4 regions of the Pantoea dispersa genome follow, and region 3 is predicted to be linked to each of the others. Evidence: predicted binding sites of a transcription regulator. Region 3 holds the regulator's gene; each other region holds the start of a gene.
The links. The regulator Fur, encoded in region 3, represses iron uptake genes when iron is present. The targets are predictions, from matches to a motif close to ATAATAATGAGAACNACTATCAA.
Positions count from the first base shown of each region.

Region 1 (4,923 bases), 2.0 Mb from region 3:
GTCCTAAGCACCTGAACATCAAAGTGACCCGCGCGAAGCTGGAATCACTGGTAGAAGATCTGGTTACCCGTTCAATTGAGCCGCTGAAAGTGGCGCTGAACGACGCTGGCCTGTCGGTTTCTGACATCAACGACGTGATCCTGGTCGGTGGTCAGACGCGTATGCCAATGGTGCAGGCGAAAGTGGCGGAGTTCTTCGGTAAAGAGCCACGTAAAGACGTGAACCCGGACGAAGCGGTCGCTGTGGGTGCTGCGGTACAGGGCGGCGTGCTGGCTGGTGAAGTAAAAGACGTTCTGCTGCTGGACGTGACCCCGCTGTCGCTGGGTATCGAAACCATGGGTGGCGTGATGACGTCGCTGATCAGCAAGAACACCACGATCCCAACCAAGCACAGCCAGGTGTTCTCGACTGCTGAAGACAACCAGTCTGCCGTGACCATTCACGTGCTGCAGGGTGAGCGTAAGCGTTCAGCGGATAACAAATCGCTGGGCCAGTTTAACCTCGACGGTATTCAGCCTGCGCCGCGCGGTATGCCACAGATCGAAGTGACCTTCGACATCGATGCTGACGGTATTCTGCACGTGTCTGCGAAGGACAAAAACAGCGGTAAAGAGCAGAAGATCACCATCAAAGCTTCTTCTGGCCTGAACGAGGAAGAGATCGAAAAAATGGTTCGTGACGCGGAAGCTAACGCCGAGTCAGACCGTAAATTCGAAGAGCTGGTGCAGACGCGTAACCAGGGTGACCAGATTGCGCACAGCACGCGTAAGCAGCTGGACGAAGCCGGTGACAAACTGTCAGCGGAAGACAAAGCACCGATCGAGTCTGCCCTGAACGAGCTGAACACCGCGCTGAAAGGCGAAGATAAAGCAGAAATCGAAGCCAAAATGCAGGCGCTGATGGAAGTGTCCAGCAAACTGATGGAACTGGCGCAGCAACAGGCTCAGGCCGGCGCAGCGGATGCCGGCGACGCTTCGGCGAAGAAAGATGACGACGTTGTCGACGCTGAATTCGAAGAAGTGAAAGATAAAAAATAATTGCCCCTGACCGGGCGCGACGGCTGGCCTGACAGCCGTTGAAACCAGCACGGGCGTCGGAGATCTCTCCACGCCCGTGCGATCATGTTAAGGGCAGAGAAAAATGGCTAAGAGTGATTTTTACGAGATCTTAGGCGTCTCAAAATCCGCCGATGAGCGCGAAATCAAAAAGGCCTATAAGCGCCTGGCGATGAAGTATCACCCGGACCGTAATCCGGGCGATAAAGAGGCCGAGACGAAATTCAAAGAGGTCAAGGAAGCCTACGAAATCCTCACCGATGCGCAGAAGCGTGCAGCTTACGATCAGTACGGTCATGCGGCGTTTGAGCAGGGCGGTGGTGGCGGCTTCGGCGGCGGCTTTGGTGGCGGCGGTGCCGACTTCAGCGATATCTTTGGCGACGTGTTCGGCGATATCTTTGGTGGTGGTCGCCGTCAGCGCGCCTCACGCGGCGCCGATTTACGCTACAACATGGAACTGACGCTGGAAGAAGCGGTACGCGGCGTGACCAAAGAGATCCGCATTCCAACGCTGGAAGAGTGTGATGTCTGCCACGGCAGCGGCGCCAAAGCGGGCACCCAGCCGCAGACCTGTCCGACCTGTCACGGTGCGGGCCAGGTACAGATGCGTCAGGGTTTCTTTACCGTGCAGCAAGCCTGTCCGACCTGTCACGGTCGCGGCTCGGTGATTAAAGATCCGTGCAACGCCTGTCACGGCCACGGCCGCGTTGAGCGCCAGAAAACGCTGTCGGTGAAAATCCCGGCGGGCGTCGATACCGGCGACCGTATCCGCCTCAGCGGAGAAGGTGAAGCGGGTGAGCATGGCGCACCGGCTGGCGATCTGTACGTGCAGGTTTCGGTGAAGAAACACCCGATCTTTGAGCGTGAAGATAACAACCTGTACTGCGAAGTACCGATCAACTTTGCCATGGCAGCGCTGGGCGGTGAGATTGAAGTGCCGACGCTTGACGGTCGCGTGAAGCTGAAAGTGCCGGCAGAAACCCAGACCGGCAAGCTGTTCCGCATGCGCGGCAAAGGCGTGAAGTCGGTGCGCGGCGGTGCGGTCGGCGATCTGCTGTGTCGCGTGGTGGTGGAAACCCCGGTCAGCCTCAACGACAAGCAAAAAGCGCTGCTGCGCGAGCTGGAAGAGAGCTTCGGCGGACCTACCGGCGAGAAAAACAGCCCGCGTTCGAAAAGCTTCTTCGACGGCGTAAAGAAGTTCTTTGACGATCTGACCCGCTAATCGGGTGCGCAGACAGTAACAAGCGGAGAGGCGACTCTCCGCTTTTTTTTATGCGCAGTTCTGCCGTGCAGATATTCAACGGCATTGTTTTTCGTCATTCACATCCCCGACAGCCGTTACCTTTCAAAAATACGCGGACACGCTGTAGGGGCGCCATTTATGGCGACCTCAAGCCGTGAAAATCCCCGCCAAAAAACGCGTCCTCACCTTGCAAAAACCGGTTCCGTTTTGCCAATAGCATTTTTCGGCATTGCGCCGAAAATATATCATAGGTATCTTGCAAGGCGTTTAATGAGAATGATTTTCGATAACATGCACCATCAGCGGTGTGCGGTAGCGCAGTAGCGCGGGACCGTCGCTGCAGGGAGAGAAACGTTGCCAAACCCGACTCACCACCGCGCTCCACAACGCGTGCGCAATGAATTACGCTTCCGTCACATCACCGTCGCCAGCAAAACGCGGGTGGCCGATGCCTTCTGGCGCATCGTCTTTAGCGGCAGCGATCTGGCGGGTTTTCACTCGCCCTCTTTTGACGACCACATCAAAGTGTTTTTCCCGGATACGCCGGGCGGTGCGCTGGCGCTGCCACACATGACCGACGAAGGCATCGTCTGGCCTGACGGCGTGCGTCCGGCGGCGCGCGACTATACGCCGCTGGCCTTTAACGGCAGCGATTCGCTGACGCTGGATTTTTACATCCACGACGGCGGCGTCGCCAGCAGCTGGGCGAGTGCCGCTCAGCCGGGCGATCGCATTGCGATGGGCGGCCCCCGCGGCTCATGCGTCGTGCCGGTGGATTATGCCTGTCAGATTTATGTGTGTGATGAGACCGGTCTGCCGGCGTTTAAGCGCCGCTATCAGGAAATGCAGGCACAGCAGATTCATCTGCTGGCCTGTGTTGATGAGCCAGTCGGCCGCGCGTATCTTGGCGACCTGCCGGATGTCACGGTGAGCTGGCTCGGCAGCGGCAAGATGCAGGCTGAGGCGCTGACGCCGCTGCTGGACCCGATTGTGCTGCCTGCTGATGACTACTTCATCTGGCTGACCGGCGAAGGCGCTGCGGTGAAACAGCTGAGCGATTACTTTACTCAGCAGCGCGCGGCGCACAGCGACCTGGTGCGCGCCGTCGCTTACTGGCATCGGAAATAACCGGCGCCCGCCCGCTGCCGCCTGTGTTGAATTTTACCAGGCACCAGACTACTATCAACCTCCCTCAACTGACCCCGGGAAGGCGATGAAACAGCAGCGGGATGTTCCAGAGCACGCCGATGCGGCACAGCGTGCCAGCTGTGCCGGCGCACGCAGAAAGCGGCGCGAAAGGATGCTGGATGCCAGTGATATTCGCCTGCTGATGCTGCACTTTCTGGCCAGCGGCGCGGCGCACGGTTATGAGCTGATCAAATCGGTGGAAGAGTTGTCGAAAGGCGAATATTCCCCCAGCCCCGGCATTATTTATCCCAACCTGACGCTGCTGGAAGAGATGGACGCCATTCGCGTGGTGGATGCCCAGGCCACGCGCAAAGCCTACGCGCTCAACGATGCGGGCCGCGCGCTGCTGGCGGAAAATGGCGAAAACGTGGCGGTGATTATCGGGCGGCTCACTTCGCTGGCGATCCTGGTCAACAACCGCAGCATTCCGCAGGTAGAGCAGGCGATCCATACGCTTCGCTATACGCTCAATCACCGGCTGTCGCAGGAGCAGATTTCACCGGCCACGGTGGAGATTGTCGTGGCGGCGCTGCAGGACGCGGCAGAGAAGATCGCCAACAGCTAAGCGCGTTACGGTTTCTTCTTGTCCACGTGCCCCAGTTCGCGATCCGGCCAGCAGACATCGCGCACCCGCTGCTTCAGTGCTGCCGCATCGGGAAAGCCGCCTTCCTGTTTGCGTTCCCAAATTACCTGACCATCAATGCTGATCTCGAACACGCCGCCGCTGCCGGGCTGGAGCGTGACCGCGCTGAGATCGCCGGCAAAGGTATGCAGCAGCTCCTGCGCCATCCACGCCGAACGCAGCAGCCAGTTACATTGGGTACAGTAGTGAATGGTTACTGCCGGTTTATCTGCCATCCTATCCCTCCTGTTAGTGCCTGATTAATCATGGGTTAACAAATTGTGCGCACAAAGATACATCCTGATGCAAATGATATTGATAATGATTAGCAATTGCATTAAATTGTTTTCGCCATCATTTACTCTCTATAAATCCCACAGGCATCCCTGCGGCACCGCGGCCAGTTTTACACGGCAGCTGTGCACTGAAGCGCGCATGACACTGTGCCACAGGTGCCGGGATCGATAACATTATCTGGCCAGCGTGACGCGCTGTTTCACGGTTTTTAGCATAAAGCCGTGGTTTTCTGGCAGCAAATAAGTGAGCGAATACTAACAATTAACCAGGTATTTCGCGCATGTCTTTCAACCTTCAGGGAACTGTTCAGCAGCGTCTGTGTAAAGTCGCTGTTCTTGCTTCAGCCATTCACGCAGCCTGCAGCTATGCCGCCAGCGACAGCAGTACGCTGGCGCGTTCCGCAGAGAACAACAGCAGCAATGAACCGGTAATGACCGTTACCGCACCTAAGCAGCAGGCCGGCAGCAAAACCACACTCACCGCCAGCGATCTGCAAAAACGCGGCGCCAATGACTTCG
Region 1 covers NZ_CP082346.1:760,653-765,575, forward strand. The annotation lists gene dnaK (molecular chaperone DnaK) at 1-1,037, shown strand, start outside; gene dnaJ (molecular chaperone DnaJ) at 1,141-2,277, shown strand; gene K7H94_RS03575 (siderophore-interacting protein) at 2,653-3,426, shown strand; gene K7H94_RS03580 (PadR family transcriptional regulator) at 3,512-4,051, shown strand; gene K7H94_RS03585 (Rdx family protein) at 4,057-4,344, opposite strand; gene K7H94_RS03590 (TonB-dependent receptor domain-containing protein) at 4,686-4,923, shown strand, end outside.
Region 1: the regulator Fur is predicted to act here: its motif matches at 2,563-2,585, upstream of K7H94_RS03575 (siderophore-interacting protein).

Region 2 (4,923 bases), 1.8 Mb from region 3:
CTGGATAACGTCGGGAGCGTGACCGGTTCACTGAAAAGTGGCGGACTGACTGACGATACTATGCCGGAACTGCATGGCAGCGCGCCAGAAGGCAGTACGGTGCGCATCCAGTACCGCAATGCACGGGGCGAGTGGGTCGACGGCGGCAACGCAGTGATGGACGGCACCCACTGGAGCTGGACGCCAAATCCGGCGCTGGGTGCCGGTAACTGGGAGTTCCGCGCCAACGCGGGCAGCGGCTGGAGTGACGAATTTGCGCTGGATATTAATCTCTCCGCGTCAGCGCAGACAGAAATTACCCATGCCTGGGACGATTTTGGTTTATTCACCGGAATGCTTGGCAATGGGGCCATCACGGATGACCAGACGTTAGATCTGCATGGCCGCGCGGAGTCGAACAGCGTCGTTTACATTCACAATCGTAATACGCTGGGCACCTGGCAGTTACTGGGCAGCGTTATCGCGGGTGCAGATGGCCGCTGGCAATATGAAGCGCCTCGTCTCATCTCCGGCAAATATGAATTTCAGGCGGACTCCTCAGCCACGCGCGATAGCAGCGGCAAACCGTTTGAACTGACCATTGCGGCATCAGGCAGCATCGTTCCGGAAATTCATTCAGCCTGGGACGATGCCGGTCTTTATCATGGCGTGATTAAAAATGGCGGTTTCACCGACGATACCACCCCCACCCTGTCAGGAAAGGCTGAAGCTAACAGCATCGTTATTATTGAATTTACGGATAAGAATGTGACGCATACCGCGTCGGTCCAGGCCGATTACAAAGGAAACTGGTCTTATGCGCCAGGTCAGCTAGAGATCGGAACCTGGAAGTTTTCATCCAAAACTCAGGGAGGTAGTGGAAAGAGTGGTGATTTCATTATCAATATTGAAAGCAGAGAATATAATACTTCCGGATGTAACTTTGAATATATCCCAGCTTACTTGAATGAATATCTTCCCACCAGAGTCGGTTCAACGGGTAAATCTTTCACCAAGAACAAAACCTATGAATTCGATAATGGATTTACCTTTTCACATACCGGCGGTGCTTACTTCGAAAGCTATTCACTTCTAGACGGCATTTCATTGGCCATAGGGTCCAATGGTAAGAGCGAATTCACCATTCCACCATCAAAAACATTTTCTTTTGATTATGTCGCTGGATTTTCCGGCCAATCCATGACTCTTTCTTTCTATGATCCGGAAGGCCGTCAAATCGACTTGCAGACAATATACTCAAAGAATGAAAAAAGAATACGATATCACGAGGAATTTTCATTTGAAGATAAACTCATAAGCAAGGTAGTAATCGAGCTGACCGGAATAAGCAATTATTTGTTTGATAATTTCCAATGGAATAGTGAAGTGGCTACAGTTGATAATATTGATAACAACATATCCTCATCGTACGATTTAAATACTAAAGACATTCTCAAAGATTTCTCCCTGGAAGATATCCTATCCAAAGGCCAGAAGGATCTCTTCATCGACGACGGCAAAACCCAGCTGATGGTCAACGGCAATCAGGGCTACACCGTACGTCTGGAAGATATCCTGCCTGAAGGCAGCGAGCAGAAGGGATGGACCGAGCAAACCGGCACCGTGACCATCGCCGGGAACCAGTATCACGTGTTCAGCCACGGCGACGCGGAACTGCTGGTACAGGACGGCGTAACGGTGAATCTGGTTTAACCGCGGTTCGGCACCGCATCCTGACATGGCGGCCTGCTCCGGCCGCCGCAATAAAAAAGGTCGTCATAATTGACGACCTTACAGATAAGCTGGCTGGGTTTACGCCGGTGAAACTATTTCTTCACCGTCTCCATGCCCATCAAACCAATCTTCAGATAACCCGCTTCACGCAGCTGATCCATCACCGACATCAGCGTTTCATAATCCACTGACTTATCCGCCTGGAAGAAGATGGTGGTCTCTTTGTTGCCTTCGGTTTGCGCGGTGAGCGCGTTCACCAGCGTCTCTTTGGTCACCGCATCGTTACCGATGTAAATCTGCTTATCCGCTTTGATCGACAGATAAACCGGCTTCTCCGGACGCGGCTGCGGCGCGCTGGTCGAGGCAGGCAGATTGACGCGCACATCCACCGTGGCGAGCGGCGCGGCGACCATGAAGATGATCAGCAGCACCAGCATGACGTCGATAAACGGCGTCACGTTGATTTCGTGCATTTCGCCATCGCCGACCGCATCATCGTTTAAACGCATCGCCATAATACTTACCCTACGCGCAGTTTCTGGGCCGCCGCCGGACGGTTAACTTCTTTTGCGGTATCGACATTGCCGAGGTCCAGATCGCGGCTCTGCAGCAGCAGCAACTGCGCCGCCACGTCGCCGAGCGAAGCTTTGTAGCTGGCAATCATGCGGGCAAAGACGTTATAGATCACCACCGCCGGAATTGCCGCCACCAGGCCAATCGCCGTCGCCAGCAGCGCTTCCGCGATGCCCGGTGCCACCACCGCGAGGTTGGTGGTCTGGGTTTTAGCGATACCGATAAAGCTGTTCATGATGCCCCACACGGTGCCGAACAGACCGATAAACGGCGCGACGGAACCGATGGTGGCGAGGAAGCCGTTACCGCGACCGGCGTGGCGGCTGAAACCCGCGACGCGACGCTCAAGGCGGAAGCTGGTGCGCTCTTTGATGCCGTCGAGGTCTTCGCTGCCGGCGGAGAGTTCCAGTTCGTTACGCGTGTCGGCGAGCAGCACGGCACTGTGGCTGTTGGCTTTGAAGTTTTCGGCAGCGCGATACGCGTCATTCAGTGAGCGCGCTTCGCCCAGCGCCAGCTGTTCACGCTTCAGGCGACGTTTCGCCCCGCTCAGCTCCGCGTATTTGCCAAAGAAAATCGCCCAGGTAACGACCGAGGCCAGCAACAGGCCGATCATCACAATTTTTACCACGATATCGGCATGCTGATACATGCCCCAAACGGAAAGGTCCGTTTGCATCAAGTCACTGGCTACCACGCTGCGTCTCCGACTTCTGTTGCACCGTTCACGATTGAAGCGCGGATCATAGCAAAAAAACCGACCGAAGTGATAGTGGTTCTCATTACTATTTACAAAGCTGTAACCCGCTGAATTGATACGGCGCAATGTTTAGCGCGATAAATCACGCCGCTACGGTTGGGTGCGGTTTACGAAATAGAGCAGCATGCACGGTTGCGCGATGAATCGCGCCGCTACGGTTGGGTGCGGGTTGCGGAATGGTGCAACTGGCGCGGACGAACATCCCGCACGGGTCGTAGCGGCGCAATTTATTGCGCTTTGCTTTTCCGCCGCGTAATAAAAGCCACAACCAGCCTCTTTCCGCGATTGTGCTGGCGTCACTCTGATATTCGGCAAACGGGCTCAACCCCGCGCCGCGATTCGTGGTAAGTTGGATGCTTTGTGAGACGTGTCAGGAAAGGCAGTGATGGCAACGAAAAAAATTGATACCCGGCTTGTCACCGCGGGACGCAGCAAACGTTACACTCAGGGCTCGGTTAACAGCGTCATTCAGCGCGCATCCTCACTGGTTTTTGACTCCGTCGCGGACAAACAACGCGCCACCGCCGGACGCGCCAGCGGTGAACTGTTTTATGGCCGGCGCGGCACCCTCACCCATTTTTCCTTCCAGGATGCGATGACCGAACTGGAAGGCGGCGCCGGCTGCGTGCTCTATCCGTGCGGTGCGGCCGCGGTCGCCAATGCCATCCTCGCGTTTGTCACCAGCGGCGATCACATTCTGGTCAGCGGCGCGGTGTACGAACCCACCCAGGATTTCTGCACCAAAATTCTCGCGAAGCTTGACGTCACCACCACCTGGTTCGATCACTGCATCGGCAGTGAAATCGGCGAGCTGGTGCAGCCGAATACCCGCGTGGTGTTCCTCGAATCACCGGCTTCCATCACCATGGAAGTGCAGGATATTCCGGCGATTGTCGCGGCGGTGCGCGCCAAAGCACCAGACGCGGTGATCATGATTGATAATACCTGGGCGGCGGGCGTGCTGTTTAACGCGCTGGAGCATGGTATCGACATTTCTATCCAGGCCGGCACTAAATACATCATCGGCCACAGCGATGCGATGATCGGCACTGCGGTGGCCAACGAACGCTGCTGGGCGCAGCTGCGCGAAAACTCCTACCTGATGGGCCAGATGGTGGATGCAGACACCGCGTACATGGCCAGCCGCGGCCTGCGCACGCTGGCTACGCGTCTGCGTCAGCACGAAGAGAGCGGCCTGCGCGTGGCCGAGTGGCTGGCGGCGCAGCCGGAAGTGGCGCGCGTCAACCATCCGGCGCTGGCGCAGTGCAAAGGCCACGAGTTCTGGCGGCGCGACTTCAGCGGCAGCAGCGGGCTGTTCTCATTCATCCTGCATGAAAAACTCACCCCGGCGCAGCTGGCAAATTATCTCGATCGCTTCCACCATTTCAGTATGGCCTACTCGTGGGGCGGCTTTGAATCGCTGATTCTGGCGAACCAGCCGGAAGAGCTGGCGGCAATTCGTCCGGCGGGCGGCGTGGATTTTGACGGCACGCTGGTGCGTCTGCATATCGGTCTCGAGCACGTTGACGATCTGCTGGATGACCTGAAAGCCGGCTTTGCCCGCCTGAATGCGTAAAAAGATAAACCAAACTTAAACCATCCGGTGCGGCGTAGCGGAGATCAACGATTACGCCGTCCCGGACGGTTAAAATACAAGCCTTGTGACTCGATGGGATAGCTGATGGGTGTTTTACATGAGATTGTCCAGGCGCTGTGGCATCAGGATTTTGCCGCGCTGGCCAATCCGGATGTGGTGTGGATTGTCTACGGCGTGATGTTTCTGACGCTGTTCCTGGAAAACGGTTTGCTGCCTGCCTCGTTCCTGCCCGGCGACAGCCTGCTACTGCTGGCAGGGGCGATGATCGCCAAAGGCGTGATGG
Region 2 covers NZ_CP082346.1:560,167-565,089, reverse strand. The annotation lists gene K7H94_RS02695 (Ig-like domain-containing protein) at 1-1,692, shown strand, start outside; gene exbD (TonB system transport protein ExbD) at 1,806-2,228, opposite strand; gene exbB (tol-pal system-associated acyl-CoA thioesterase) at 2,234-2,962, opposite strand; gene metC (cystathionine beta-lyase) at 3,429-4,619, shown strand; gene K7H94_RS02675 (DedA family protein) at 4,725-4,923, shown strand, end outside.
Region 2: the regulator Fur is predicted to act here: its motif matches at 3,050-3,072, upstream of exbB (tol-pal system-associated acyl-CoA thioesterase).

Region 3 (4,923 bases):
AAAGGCCTGGCCTACGTTGACGAGCTGTCGCCAGAGCAGATCCGTGAATACCGCGGCACGCTAACCGCGCCGGGCAAAAACAGCCCGTATCGCGATCGCAGCGTGGAAGAGAACCTGGCGCTGTTCCAGAAGATGCGTGATGGCGGCTTCGAAGAGGGCAAAGCCTGTCTGCGTGCCAAAATCGACATGGCATCCAGCTTTATTGTGATGCGCGATCCGGTGCTGTACCGCATTAAATTTGCCGAACACCACCAGACTGGCAACAAGTGGTGCATCTATCCGATGTACGACTTTACCCACTGCATCTCCGATGCGCTGGAAGGCATCACCCATTCCCTGTGTACGCTGGAGTTCCAGGACAACCGTCGTCTCTACGACTGGGTGCTGGATAACATCACTATTCCGGTGCATCCGCGTCAGTACGAGTTTTCGCGCCTGAATCTGGAATATGCGGTGATGTCGAAGCGTAAGCTGACACAGCTGGTGAGCGAGAAGATTGTTGAAGGCTGGGACGATCCGCGCATGCTGACCGTATCCGGTCTGCGCCGCCGTGGCTATAGCGCGGCGTCAATCCGCGAATTCTGTCGCCGTATCGGTGTGACCAAGCAGGACAACATTGTTGAGATGGCGTCGCTGGAGTCGTGCATTCGTGACGACCTCAACGAGAACGCGCCGCGCGCCATGGCGGTGCTGGATCCGCTGAAAGTGGTGATCGAGAACCTGCCGGCCGGGCATGAAGAAATCATCAGCATGCCGAACCATCCGAACAAGCCGGAGATGGGCACGCGTGAGGTGCCGTTCAGCCGTGAGGTGTGGATCGATCGCGCCGACTTCCGTGAAGAGGCCAACAAGCAGTACAAACGTCTGGTGCTGGGTAAAGAAGTTCGTCTGCGCAACGCTTATGTCATTCGTGCCGAGCGCGTGGCGAAAGATGAAGCCGGCAACATCACCTGCATCTACGCTACCTGCGATGTCGACACCCTGAGCAAAGATCCGGCCGATGGCCGCAAGGTGAAAGGCGTTATCCATTGGGTGTCGGCGATTCACGCGCTGCCTGCCGAATTCCGCCTGTACGATCGTCTGTTCAGCGTGCCAAACCCGGGCGCGGCCGAGGATTTCCTCACCACCATTAACCCGAACTCGCTGGAGATCAAACAGGGCTTCGTTGAGCCGGGTCTGCGTGCCGCCAGCGCGCTGGCGCCGTATCAGTTTGAGCGCGAAGGTTACTTCTGCGCTGACAGCGTGTACTCGCAGCCGTCGAAACTGGTGTTCAACCGCACTGTGGGTCTGCGTGATACCTGGGCAAAAATCGGCGAATAATTTTACTGCTTGATAGCACGATATGATCAGCAAAGGGCGAGCAATCGCCCTTTTTTATTGCCCGTTATCTGCAAACGGGAATCGATTATGCTGAACCAGACAAAAAACAGTAATTACGCGCGATTACGACTAATCTGACTTTAATAAAATTAACTAATTTACCCGTGTGAAATCGTTATTTTCAGGTAGGCTATGCGCTCTTAAATGTTGCTGTGCGGGTTAGCGAAGGAAGAAAAATGACAAGTCTCGCTCTGGAAGCCAAACATAGCGTGGTGGTTTTACATCAGCTTATCGAACGTATTTTTAATCAGACCGAAGGCAGCGATGACAGTATGGATCTGCTGCTGTCGCACTTTCATCCCGACTTCAAAATGGTGACGCCGCAAGGCAAACAGCTCGATCTCAATGACACTGAAACCCTGTTTCGCAAACTGCACGGGCAGCGGGAAGGGATGCGAATCGCCACCAGTGAGCATGCCATCATTTCCCAGCAGCAGCAGGAAGTGACCATTCAGTATCACGAACTGCAAATGCTCAACGGCAACAACCAGACCCGCATTTCGCTGGCGGTGCTGGACTGCAGCACGTCGGTTCCGCGCTGGCGCTATTTGCAGGAAACGCTGGTCGCCTGAACACAGCCATAAAAAAACCGGTGCCTGGCACCGGTTTTTTTATACTGCATAGCATATTCAATTACTGATCGTGGAGCGTCTCGTCTTCGCGGCAGTCTCCCAGCGCACAGTGGCCGTACAGATACAGGCTGTGGTTGCTGAGTTTGATACCGTGGCGTGTTGCAATCTCACGCTGACGCGTTTCGATAGATTCATCGCTAAACTCGATCACTTTGCCGCAGTCGAGGCAAATCAGGTGATCGTGGTGATGCTGCTGGGTCAGTTCGAACACGGATTTCCCGCCTTCGAAGTTATGACGCGTCACGATGCCGGCGTCGTCAAACTGGTTCAGAACACGGTATACCGTCGCCAGACCAATCTCTTCGCCCATGTCGATCAGGCGTTTGTACAAATCTTCCGCACTGACATGATGGGACTCGGGTCCGGGTCCCTGAAGCACTTCCAGAATCTTCAGTCTGGGCAGCGTGACTTTCAGGCCAGCCTTTTTCAATGCGGAGTTGTTGTCAGTCATGCGGATATTGTCCTGTTACTTTGCTAGTCACTTACGGCGCAAAGGCCTTGAATGTGTGGTCAACGCGCATTCTCATTTGCGTCTCATTATAGAGCTCAGCCTGCGAAATGAAAACCGGCTGCGGCGGACAATTCCCCGGATGCTGTAAGGAGAAATGTCGTGAGCCTCAGCGGGATCGTGCAGATCGATGTTCCTTTTCGCGCAGTCTCAGTCTGATGCCCGAGGAATAAGCAGATGACCGTTGCGGGTATTCTACAGAATTGAGGGAAAAAGTTAAAAAACCGTAGCTATTATTTTTATAGGTAATTCCATTGCCCGATGTGAGCCAGCGCCCACATCGGACAGGAAAGCATCAGGCTTCGATGATCGCCTGCAGCTGCAGCTCATCAAAGATCTGCTTAACCCATTTGTCGACGCGCTCGTTAGTCAGTTCAGGCTGACGATCTTCATCAATGGCGAGGCCGAGGAAGTGTTTGTCGTCTGCCAGACCTTTAGAGGCTTCGAAGTGGTAACCTTCGGTTGGCCAGTGGCCCACAATCACTGCGCCGTTTGGCTCAATGATGTCGCGAATGGTGCCCATCGCGTCACAGAAGTACTCGGCATAATCTTCCTGATCGCCGCAGCCAAACAGCGCTACCAGCTTACCGTTGAAATCAATCTCTTCCAGCGTCGGGAAGAAGTCATCCCAGTCGCACTGGGCTTCACCGTAGTACCAGGTCGGAATACCCAGCAGCAGAATATCGAATGCTTCGAGATCTTCTTTGGTGCTCTTAGCAATGTCATGCACTTCGGCGACATCTTTACCCAGTTGTTTCTGGATCATTTTTGCAATGTTTTCAGTGTTGCCGGTATCGCTGCCGAAGAAAATGCCTACGATTGCCATGGAGTGAGTAACCTCTTAAATCCTGATTGTGAAAGTAAGTCAGAAGACGACACAGTTATGCGAATGATAGCAGACCGGCGAAAAGCGCGGAATGTGTAAAGCGCTGAGTTTGTGTTCCAGCGTGCGGTCTGCGCACGTTACGCCAGTTTGAGCTGCGCCAGCAGCATTTGTTCAATCAGTTCACTGCGGCTGATGTTCTGCTGCTCGGCCAGCGTATTAAGCGCGTCGACCGCTTCGCTGGACATTTTCAGCTCAACGCGGCGCAGGCCGCGCACCCGGTCGCGCTTCAGCTGGTTGCGCTTATTAATGCGCAGCTGCTCATCACGCGACAGCGGACTGGTTTTAGGGCGACCGGGACGCCGCTCGTCTGCGAAGAGATCGAGCGTGGTACGATCTGTCTGTTCTTTTGCCATGGTTTGTGAAACTGCGTGGGCGCGAACGGCGGAAAGGCGCTGCGCGATTTAAACATTTATCGGCCCGACCGCGGCGAAAAAAGCATCCGCGGCAAATTTTTAGCGCGACATCATACTCCAGCGCCCGGCGCGACGCCAACCCTAAACCGCCCGTAGCAAGCTTTTGCTTTTACAGGTTAAAAAAGCGGCGCACCGCGCGCAGTACGGCATCGGGTTTTTCGGCATGCACCCAGTGGCCGGCACCGCTGATAATGTGCGCCTGCGCCTGCGGGAACTGGCGCAGCAGCGCATCACGGTGCTGATTGTCCAGATAGGGTGAATCACCGCCGCGAATAAACAGCGCCGGATGAGGCCACGCGGGCACCTCCTGCCAGCCGGAGAGCACCGGATAATTGTCCCATAACACCGGCACGTTAAAGCGCCATTCGCCTTCATGGAAAGATTTCAGAATGAACTGAATCACGCCTTCTTCGCGCACGTGTTCACGCATCACGTCGGCCGCAGCGCTGCGGCGCGTGACGCCAGCTGCACTGACCGCGCGGATTGCCGCGAAGATCTCATCGTGGCGTCGCGTCTGGTAATCCACCGGCGCGATATCGATCAGCACCATTTTGCCAATTCGTTCGGGCGCAACGGCGCTCAGCGCCATGGCAATTTTGCCGCCCATTGAGTGGCCGATAACATCAACCCGTTCGATGTGGTGCGCATTCAGCGTATCGACCATATCCTGCGCCAGCGCAGCGTAGTGCATCTCTTCGCTGCGCGGTGACAGGCCGTGGTTACGGACATCCACCTGCAGCGTGGGTCGTGCATCGCGCACGCCGCGCGCCAGTACGCCGAGGTTATCCAGGCTACCAAACAGGCCATGAATTAACAGAATGGGCTGGGCATCAGGGGCAGATTGTTCAGTTTGCAGACGGGCGTTCAAAATCATGGCTAAAGTTCTTTCGGTTGAGACCTGGGCTTAGGGTATCATGGATTCACCTGTCCCGGCGCCAGGCGGTCAGGCATTAGGGCATATTCCGACTTTTGCCCGTAAACGATGCCAGCGCTATCGGCTGTCGCGGATTTAACTTTATAATCCTTATGTTAGAACCCGCTCACATTTTGCACGACCGGATTTTGTTAAGGCCTTTGCAAAGTAGCGTGGTTCTGCCATTTGCC
Region 3 covers NZ_CP082346.1:2,810,141-2,815,063, reverse strand. The annotation lists gene glnS (glutamine--tRNA ligase) at 1-1,320, shown strand, start outside; gene K7H94_RS13145 (hypothetical protein) at 1,557-1,952, shown strand; gene fur (ferric iron uptake transcriptional regulator) at 2,014-2,463, opposite strand; gene fldA (flavodoxin FldA) at 2,816-3,346, opposite strand; gene ybfE (LexA regulated protein) at 3,484-3,759, opposite strand; gene ybfF (esterase) at 3,929-4,693, opposite strand.

Region 4 (4,923 bases), on a different replicon from region 3:
AGCCCCACCTGCTTTAGCAGCGACAGCGCTTTGCTGGTCGCCTGCTGGCGGCTCTGTTTTTTCACCCGCATCGGCGCATCGACAATGTTTTGCAGTACGGTGCGGTGCGGGAACAGGTTGAACTGCTGAAACACCATGCCGATTTCGGCGCGCTGACGCGCAATCTCGCTGCTGCTCAGCTCGTGCAGCGCCTGGCCTTTCTGCTTGTAACCAATGATCTCGCCACCGATACGAATCGTGCCACCATCCAGTTTTTCCAGATGGTTGATGCAGCGCAGCAGCGTCGATTTGCCTGAGCCGGACGGTCCGAGGATCACCGTCACCGAGCCAGCCGGGATATCAAGATTAACTTCATCCAGAATGGTGACGCCGGAAAAACGTTTGGTCACCTTACGTAAGGCGATCGCTTCAGCCATTGCTTACGCTCCTTTCGGCTTTAGGCGCGGAGAAACCGGGCAGCGACTTGAGTAAACTGCGCTTTTCGCGGCGCGTGACGCCACGGCCAAAGTAGCGCTCGACATAGAACTGACCAACCGACAGTACCGAGGTCATCAGCAGATACCACAGCGTTGCCACCAGCAGCAGCGGGATCACTTCATAGGTGCGCTGATAGATGATCTGCGCCGAAAACAGCACATCCTGCAGGGAGATCACCGATACCACCGCCGTGGTTTTCAGCTGGCCGATGATTTCGTTACCCGCCGGCGGCATGATGGCGCGCATCGCCTGCGGCAGTACGGTATGACGGAAAATCTGCGCCGGACGGTAACCCAGTGCACGGGCGGCTTCCAGCTGGCCGTTGCCAACGCTCTGAATCCCGGCGCGCACGATCTCCGCCGCATAGGCAGACTGATGCATTACCAGCGCGATCACCGCCGCGCTGAACGGGCTGACCAGCGCATTAGACTGGGTACTCCAGATCTCACCCAGACCCGGCAGCGACAGCGAAATGGTCGGGTACAGCGCCGCGATGTTGTACCACAGGAACAGCTGTACCAGCATCGGCACGCCGCGGAAAAACCAGGTATAGAACCAGCTGACGCCGACCAGCACCGGGTTGGATGACAGGCGCATCAGCGCCAGCACCGTGCCAAAGGCGAAGCCCAGCACCACCGAAATCGCTGTCAGCTGCAGCGTCATCAGCACGCCCTGCAGGATTGACTCGCCGGTGAAGTTTTCCGCAATCACGCCCCATTCGAAGCGCGGATTGTTGATCATCGAATGCGCCATCGCCACCACGCACAACAGCACCACCAGCGCACTGAGCCAGCGTCCGTAGTAGCGTTTACCGACGATTTTCAGATCGTCGGTGTGGTCGTGAAAGTCACTCATTGAAAGATATCCTGATTACGTTTTGACTCTTTAACCGCGCCAAAGCCGATGCCCCAGTTATCCAGGATCTTCTGGTAGCTGCCATCTTTAATCAGCGAGTTCAGCGCTGCCTGTACGGCAGGTTCAAGCGCGGAATCTTTCGGGAAGGCGACCGATACCGGCGCATCATGCACGGTGATTTCGCCGCTCATGGTCAGCGGTTTGATCACTTTCACCTGCCACAACAGGCCTTCGTACGGACCGAGGAACATCGGCACACGCCCGCTGACCACGGCCTGAACACCCGCCGGGCGATCCGGGAACACTGACACTTTAATCGGTTTTTTCCCGGCCGCTTCACAGGCTTTGCTGGCCTCTTCCAGACGGGTCACCTGAGTGGTGCCGGAACCGGCGCCGACTTCTTTACCGCACACCTCGTCGAGGGTTTTGAACGGCGCGACGTTGGCGTCTTTCCGCGAAATAATGCCGAGACGGCTGGCGTCGTAGTAACTCACGAAGTCGATAATTTTGGCGCGCGCCGGCGTGGCGTTGATGTTGGACAAGGCCACATCGTAGCGGCCGGTTTTCAGTCCCGGAATGATGTTGTCGAAGCCGCCGGTGTCACGCCACTGCACCTGAATGCCGAGACGCTCACCGACCGCGTTCATGATGTCAATTTCACGGCCGGCCAGCGTTTTATTGTCTTCTTTATAGAAGGTGGTGGGCGGCGTGTTGGGGTTGGTTCCTGCCACAATATAGCCGCGCTTCGCCACGTCGGCGGGCACCAGGCTTTTCAGCGCGGCATCAGCCTGAACATGCAGTGAGCTGTCGGTTGGGACGGATTGTTCGGCGGCAAACGCGGTGTGCGCACTGAGAGCGAGTGCGAAAAGGGTGATACCTTTTGCGAATTTCACTGGAACCTTTCTCCTGATATTTAAAATGTTTCCCGGCAGGGAAAAGGCGTCGAGGTAGCGATGTATTTTTCCCTTTGCCCATGTCGCGTAAAGCCGCGCGGCGCAAAGGATTGTCATCCTCTAAACGTCCCGTAGCCATTCTCTGGAAGATAGGCAGCGATCACAAATGCGAAAAACAGATATCTATTGCCGAAATCCGGCAATAGGGTTCTTTGCTGGCCTGAACGCGGCCCTGTAGTCGCGCAAAAATCAGATTGTTACCGCAAATCAGGCACCTGCTTATCCTGCCACGCTGGATGATTTGCTTATTAGCCATAACGTTCCTGTCTAAGCCACTATGTTGCCCTCTTGACAAAAACTGACAAAAAAACGGCACGGTGAGGCGATTTACGCAGGAATGTAAAGAAGTTGCACACCAATATACAATGCAAACCATTCTCATTATCATGCGCATTTGCTTACAAATGTTAACGCATCAGGGAGATGATATAAGTGAATGTAACTGTATGTGGCAAAAAGCGTCCGGTCGCACTGTGCCTGGCGGGCCTGTTAACCTCACCGGTGTTTGCCGCTGAACCCACGGAGAAGCTGGCCGACGATGAGTCGATGATTGTGACGGCAGAGCAGGAGCTGAAGCAGCAGCCGGGAGTCTCCACCATTACCGCTGAAGACATCAAAAAAAGTCCGCCCGTTAACGACCTCGCGGACATCATCCGCAAAATGCCCGGCGTTAACCTCACCGGTAACGGCGCCAGCGGCAGCCGCGGTAACAACCGTCAGATCGACATTCGCGGCATGGGCCCGGAAAACACTTTGGTGCTGATCGATGGCGTGCCGGTCACCTCCCGTAACTCGGTGCGTTACAGCTGGCGCGGTGAGCGCGACTCACGCGGGGATACCAACTGGGTACCGCCGGAAATGGTGGAACGCATTGAGGTGATACGCGGTCCGGCCGCTGCCCGTTATGGCTCCGGTGCCGCCGGCGGTGTGGTCAACATTATTACCAAACGCCCGACCAATGACTGGCACGGTTCGCTGTCGCTGTTCACTAACCAGCCAGAAGATGACAAGGAAGGCGCCACCCGCCGCGCGAACTTCAACCTCAGCGGTCCGCTGGCCGGAGAGGCGCTCACCATGCGGCTGTACGGCAACCTGAACAAAACGGATGCCGACGCCTTCGACATCAATACCGCGCAAAATGGCGCTTATGCCGCCGGACGCGAAGGGGTGCGTAACAAAGACATCAACGGCGTGCTGTCGTGGAAAATCACCCCGACGCAGATTGTCGATTTCAGCTATGGCTACAGTCGCCAGGGCAATATTTATGCCGGCGACACGCAAAACAGCAACAGCAATGCCAGCGCCAGCGGACTGGTTGAAGCGCTGTACGGCAGCGAAACCAACCGCCTGTATCGCCAGAACTACGGAGTGGTGCACAACGGCATCTGGGACTGGGGCACCTCTAAGCTTAACTTTAGCTATGAGAAAACCAACAACACCCGCCTGAAAGAAGGCTCCGGCGGCAGCACCGAAGGGATGATCAACAGCGATACGTACGCTACCAGCCGGCTGGAGAGCTATCGCGCCGGCGGCGAGATCAATTTCCCGCTGCAGCTGCTGGTCGATCAAACGGTTACGCTGGGTGCTGAGTGGAATCGCGATGAGCTTAACGATCCGGCCTCGGTACAGGCTACCAGCGCACCGGGCGTCGATTTCGGCGGCGTTTCCAGCGACGGTTCGCAGCGTGACAGTAAAAACAGCGCCACCATCAGCTCGCTCTATTTCGAAGACAACATCGCCGCCACCGACTCCACCGAAGTGATTCCCGGCCTGCGCTTTGACTATCACAATCAGTTTGGCGCTAACTGGAGCCCGAGCCTCAACCTGTCGCAGGGCCTCGGTGATTACTTCACGCTGAAAGCCGGTATTGCGCGCGCCTTTAAAGCGCCAAACCTGTATCAGTCCACTGAGGGCTATATTCTGTCGACGCGCGGCAACGGTTGTCCGATTGGCCTGTCACGCTGTTACCTGCTGGGCAGCAAAGACCTTGATCCCGAGATCAGTGTGAATAAAGAAGTGGGCATTGAGTTCAGTAATCAGGGCTATGTCGCGGGCATCACCTGGTTCCGCAATGATTACAAAAACAAAATCATCTCCGGCACCACGCCGGTGGCTTCAACCGGCTCGTATAACCTGCTGCGCTGGGAAAACGGCGGCAAAGCGATCGTCGAAGGGCTGGAAGGCAATCTGAGCATCCCGCTGATCGCCGACACGCTGGAGTGGCGCACCAATGCCACCTATATGTTCCGCTCGGAGAGCAAAAAAACCGGCAACCCGCTGACGGTAATTCCGGAATTCACCATCAATTCGCAGCTGGAATGGCAGGCGACCGAGGCGCTCAGCGCCAACATCAACTGGACGCAATACGGGCGGCAGAAGCCACGTCAGTATGCGGAAACCAGCCTCGAGGCCAGCCGTGGACTGTCGCAGCGTGAAATCAGCCCGTATTCCATTGTCGGACTGAACCTCAACTACGACATCACTAAAAACCTGAGCGCCAACGCCGGTATCAACAACCTGTTTGACAAGCGCGTTTATCGCGAAAATGCCGGGGCATCGACCTATAACGAACCGGGCCGCGCCTGGTACGCCGGTGTCACGATGTCGTTCTGAGGAATGGACGCCATCAGGTAAGGTG
Region 4 covers NZ_CP082347.1:181,154-186,076, reverse strand. The annotation lists gene K7H94_RS19610 (amino acid ABC transporter ATP-binding protein) at 1-416, opposite strand, end outside; gene K7H94_RS19605 (amino acid ABC transporter permease) at 409-1,332, opposite strand; gene K7H94_RS19600 (ABC transporter substrate-binding protein) at 1,329-2,225, opposite strand; gene K7H94_RS19595 (TonB-dependent siderophore receptor) at 2,718-4,898, shown strand.
Region 4: the regulator Fur is predicted to act here: its motif matches at 2,651-2,673, upstream of K7H94_RS19595 (TonB-dependent siderophore receptor).